One region of the Paenibacillus sp. P13VS genome, then DNA from elsewhere that is predicted to be linked to it. Evidence: a T-box and tRNA genes for the amino acid it is inferred to sense, from the RefSeq annotation. Region 1 holds a T-box; the other holds one or more tRNA genes.
The links. A T-box is a leader RNA that pairs with one kind of tRNA and senses whether it is charged. The one in region 1 lies ahead of trpS (tryptophan--tRNA ligase), so its partner is inferred to be a tRNA-Trp.
Positions count from the first base shown of each region.

Region 2: it has a tRNA-Trp gene. The T-box ahead of trpS (tryptophan--tRNA ligase) is inferred to sense a tRNA for this amino acid. The anticodon was not compared.

Region 1 covers NZ_WYEV01000015.1:83,319-85,750, reverse strand. The annotation lists gene GUA98_RS26110 (DMT family transporter) at 1-725, shown strand, start outside; T-box leader at 753-1,080, shown strand; gene trpS (tryptophan--tRNA ligase) at 1,237-2,232, shown strand; gene GUA98_RS26100 (GerAB/ArcD/ProY family transporter) at 2,360-2,432, shown strand, end outside.
Region 2 covers NZ_WYEV01000008.1:10-2,441, reverse strand. The annotation lists gene GUA98_RS20050 (class I SAM-dependent methyltransferase) at 1-513, opposite strand, end outside; tRNA gene GUA98_RS20045 (tRNA-Leu) at 783-861, opposite strand; tRNA gene GUA98_RS20040 (tRNA-Cys) at 896-969, opposite strand; tRNA gene GUA98_RS20035 (tRNA-Gly) at 977-1,051, opposite strand; tRNA gene GUA98_RS20030 (tRNA-Gln) at 1,055-1,129, opposite strand; tRNA gene GUA98_RS20025 (tRNA-His) at 1,137-1,212, opposite strand; tRNA gene GUA98_RS20020 (tRNA-Trp) at 1,242-1,315, opposite strand; tRNA gene GUA98_RS20015 (tRNA-Tyr) at 1,322-1,407, opposite strand; tRNA gene GUA98_RS20010 (tRNA-Thr) at 1,412-1,487, opposite strand; tRNA gene GUA98_RS20005 (tRNA-Phe) at 1,508-1,583, opposite strand; tRNA gene GUA98_RS20000 (tRNA-Asp) at 1,677-1,754, opposite strand; tRNA gene GUA98_RS19995 (tRNA-Met) at 1,782-1,855, opposite strand; tRNA gene GUA98_RS19990 (tRNA-Val) at 1,873-1,948, opposite strand; tRNA gene GUA98_RS19985 (tRNA-Glu) at 2,018-2,089, opposite strand; tRNA gene GUA98_RS19980 (tRNA-Ser) at 2,096-2,187, opposite strand; tRNA gene GUA98_RS19975 (tRNA-Asn) at 2,191-2,266, opposite strand; partial or broken rRNA gene GUA98_RS19970 (23S ribosomal RNA) at 2,333-2,432, opposite strand, start outside.

The DNA.
Region 1 (2,432 bases):
GGCGAATCATACCGCTCGGTCTGCTCTCGCCGGTTTTGTTTTTTGCCTTTCAGGCCTTTGGGCTTGTATCATCCAATTCATCCGAGGCCGGAATCATTCAGGCCATGGCCCCTGTCTTCACCCTTATTCTGGCTTCAGTATTCTTGAAAGAACGGACATCTGTGCTGCAAAAGCTATTCCTGCTTCTTTCTGTTGCCGGAGTGGTCTTCATCTTCCTGATGAAAGGCAGCGGAATGACTTCAGGTAATTTCAAAGGAATTGCCCTGCTGCTGCTCTCCACGGTTTGCTTTGCAGGGTATGGCGTGCTTGCCAGACCGCTCACCCAGAAGTATAAGCCGATGGAATTAACGTGGGTTACCCTGCTCGTCGGTTGTCTTGTCTTTAACGTCTCTGCCGTCATCCGTCATCTATCCAGCGGTACAATAAGCGATTATGTAGAACCTCTCAGGGATGAATCTTATCTAGGGGCGCTGGCCTATCTGGCCATCCTCTCCACCATGATTTCGACTCTGCTGTCCAGCTACGCGTTGACCCATCTGGAAGCTTCGAAGATGAGTGTATTCAGCAACTTCTCCACCTTGATTTCCATCGCGGGTGGCGCCTGGATTTTGCATGAACCCGTCAGCAGTTACCATGTTATCGGAGCGATCCTGATTATTGCAGGTGTACTCGGAACCAATATGAGTGGCAGAAAACACAGGCTGGTCAGTGAAGTCAAAGCATGATACAATGTGACAAATTGTAAACGGACGTTATCAACGATGATGAAGAGAAGTACATACGACATCGTGCTCCAGAGAGCCGGCGGATGGTGGAAGCCGGTGCACGGGTCGTATGGAAATGGGCTTCGGAGTTCCGAGCTGAACACGGCCTGTATCCTGTAATCGGGGTGCAGAACGGTAAGTAGGCAAGGCGGCATGCTCAGCCGTTATCCACGGACAGGATATCGATCGATAGATATGCTGGTTCCGGTCTGGTTTTTCAATCAGCCTGACCATCAATCTTGATCCGTATCTCCAAGCGGGCCGCAACCAGCGGCCAATTAAGGTGGCACCGCGAAGCACAAGCTTCGTCCTTCTATTCTGTTCCCTCACGGGAATCAGGATGAAGGACGAGGCTTTTTTTGATACCTGCATACTGTAACAGGCTGAAAGGAGGTGATGGTCGTGGAAGTCGGCTGGTGGCGTCAGCAGATTAGAATACTCGAACAAATACAAAATCAAAGGAGAATGAACCATGAATATGAACAAGGATGTTATTTTAACTGGAGACCGGACCACGGGGCAGCTTCACCTCGGCCATTACGTGGGCAGCCTGCGCAGCCGGGTGCAATTACAAAATGAATACAAGACCTATATTTTACTGGCAGATGTGCAGGCCTTAACCACCCACTATGATCAGCCAGGGTTGATTGCAGACAGTGTCCATCAAGTGACTCTCGATTATCTCGCTGTAGGTATTGATCCCAACCAAGCCACACTGTTCATCCAATCCATGATTCCGGAGATTGCGGAATTAACGGTGATCTTCTCCATGTTTGTCACCGTGAACACGCTTCGGCACAACCCCACCATCAAAACGGAAGCGCGTGATCGCGGATATACGGATCTGTACTACGGTTTCCTGGGCTATCCGGTCAGTCAGGCCGCTGATATTGCATTCTGCAAAGCGACACTCGTTCCGGCAGGTGAAGACCAGATTCCACATGTCGAGACTGCACGCAAACTGGTCCGAAGATTTAATGAGCTCTACGCTCCGGTTCTGCCTGAACCACGCATTTTGACTGGTGAGCGGCTTGGCGGGCTCGATGGGATCGGCAAAATGAGCAAGAGTATGGGCAACGCTATCTCCTTAAATGCGAGTCCGGATGATGTGCATGCCAAACTGACCAAGGCCAAGACCGATCCTGCACGTGTCCATCGTACCGACCCAGGCCATCCCGATATCTGCCCGGTATTTGCATACCATCAGTTATTTCGGAAGGAGTACGCTGAAGAAATTCATGCCAGCTGCAGCCAGGGTTCCATTGGATGCAGAGATTGCAAGCATTTGGCCGGCACTGCGATTAACGATTTGCTTGCACCTTTTCGTGAACGGCGAACACACTATGAGCAGCGGGAAAATGAGGTGAAAGAAATTCTTATCGAGGGCACCCGCCAGGCCCGCCAAGTCGCACGGGAAACGATGCTTGAAGTGCGAGAAGCGATGGGAATTCGTTATTTTGATCTGTAAGGTTAAGGAACAACCCAGAACTACAGCATGGGATACATCAACTTAACCATTCACTCGCCTGTATGAAGCACCCCAATCACGTTAACACTGCTGAGGATAGTCTATCGCGAAAAGGGGACCCCTCCGCATGAAACCTAGACAACCTTCTTTTTTGCAAGCCATGATGTTAATCATGTTATCCGTCGGTCTGATTAGCCACG
Region 2 (2,432 bases), on a different contig from region 1:
CCAATCAGACATTGCGGGGCACATGGATGCAAAGGCAAAGTCATATTTCTGTTCCCAGCCTTTCTCCTGAATCGATATTTCTTCAAAGCGTTCAGGAACAATCTCGATTTTGGACGCTAATGTGCTCGGTATCGTCTCTTTCATCAAAGAAATAAGCAGTTCAGAAGGTTCGACTGCAGTGACAGTAGCCCCCTTTTCTGCAAAAGGAATTGTAAAAATGCCTGAAGCTGCACCAATGTCCAATATGGATAACTCACTAAAATCTACACCCTGATTCTCAATCCAGCTCATGATGCGCTCGGAACGCTGCTTACCTTCTTCTGTAAAGGATTGACGATGATAGTCACGTGCCCAGCGATCAAATGCTTCTTCTGTTTCGAATGGCGCACTCTTCTTCTTATATCTTGGATTTCTCGGCCGCTGCTTCCACGCCTCTTCCCAGATCGATAGATCAAATAATAGTTCTGAATAATTAACTGAATTGTTTGCCTCAGACACTTTTTGCTCAAGCATTACGTTTCACTCCGTTCTATGTAATAAAATTAAAAGTTATCAGAAAGGATCTTCTCTTTTTAAACCAACAAAAGTTATCTCAACAATACGGTGTAGTGATATCACAGTAGTCCATACAGTTCCATATTATAGACTTTATTTATCTACAATATATTTAATTTATTCAAACGTCAACCTCATATATTGATCTATTCATCAATTGCGAAAACCACCAAAATAATAAAAATAACCCTGTGAATTGTCTAAGCAATCCACAGGGTTATGCGTTATACCGGCGAGAGGACTCGAACCTCCACGGTTTCCCACTCGATTTTGAGTCGAGCGCGTCTGCCATTCCGCCACGCCGGCATATCATGTTGTAGTATATTTTGAGTAAATATACTGGAGGCGCCACCCAGATTCGAACTGGGGATAAAGCTTTTGCAGAGCTGTGCCTTACCACTTGGCTATGGCGCCATATTTTTGGAGCGGACGACGGGAATCGAACCCGCGACCCTCGCCTTGGCAAGGCGATGCTCTACCGCTGAGCCACGTCCGCAAATGGCTGGGGATATAGGATTTGAACCTATGCATGACGGAGTCAAAGTCCGTTGCCTTACCGCTTGGCTAATCCCCAAAAATAATGGGGCGATTGAGGGGAATTGAACCCCCGAATGCCGGATCCACAAACCGGTGCGTTAACCACTTCGCCACAATCGCCATGTTCATTATTCACTTAGAAATTTAATTGGCAGGGGCAGCAGGAATTGAACCCACACCAACGGTTTTGGAGACCGTTGTTCTACCTTTAAACTATGCCCCTAAAAACTGGTGGAGGATGATGGATTCGAACCACCGAACCCGTAAGGGAGCAGATTTACAGTCTGATGCGTTTGGCCACTTCGCTAATCCTCCATAGTGGTGCCGGCGAGAGGACTTGAACCCCCAACCTACTGATTACAAGTCAGTTGCTCTACCAGTTGAGCTACACCGGCGTATTAAGTTGTAGTAATAATGGTGGCTCGGGACGGAATCGAACCGCCGACACGAGGATTTTCAGTCCTCTGCTCTACCGACTGAGCTACCGAGCCATAATAAAGTCTAATCATGAATGTTGCACTTTATCCAGGGCGTCGGTGCCATATAACAGACTTAGTGAACAGATTCCTCATGTAGGGTAAAAATGGCGGAACCGACGGGATTCGAACCCGCGATCTCCTGCGTGACAGGCAGGCATGTTAGGCCAACTACACCACGGTTCCAGGTCACTTTCTGTGAAGAAAGTATAATTGCGGGGGCAGGATTTGAACCTGCGGCCTTCGGGTTATGAGCCCGACGAGCTACCGGGCTGCTCCACCCCGCGTCGTTATAAAAATGATATGGTGGAGGCTGAGGGGCTCGAACCCCCGACCCTCTGCTTGTAAGGCAGATGCTCTCCCAGCTGAGCTAAGCCTCCGAACAACACATTTATGATCTTAACATAAAACACTTGTTAAAATCAACCTCTTTTTTGAGGTGAAAATAATGACCCGTAGGGGATTCGAACCCCTGTTACCTCCGTGAAAGGGAGGTGTCTTAACCCCTTGACCAACGGGCCTTACTATGGCGGAGAGAGAGGGATTCGAACCCTCGAGACGCTTGTGGCGCCTACACGATTTCCAATCGTGCTCCTTCGGCCAACTCGGACACCTCTCCATATGGCTCCCCGAACAGGACTCGAACCTGTGACAACTCGATTAACAGTCGAGTGCTCTACCAACTGAGCTATCAGGGAATATTGTTCAGAGATTATTCTCTGAAAACTAGATCCGAAACGAAATTTGCGACTAGAACCTGCAATTTGGATAAGCCCTCGACCGATTAGTACTGGTCAGCTCCATGCATTACTGCACTTCCACCCCCAGCCTATCTACCTCGTCGTCTTCAAGGGGTCTTACATA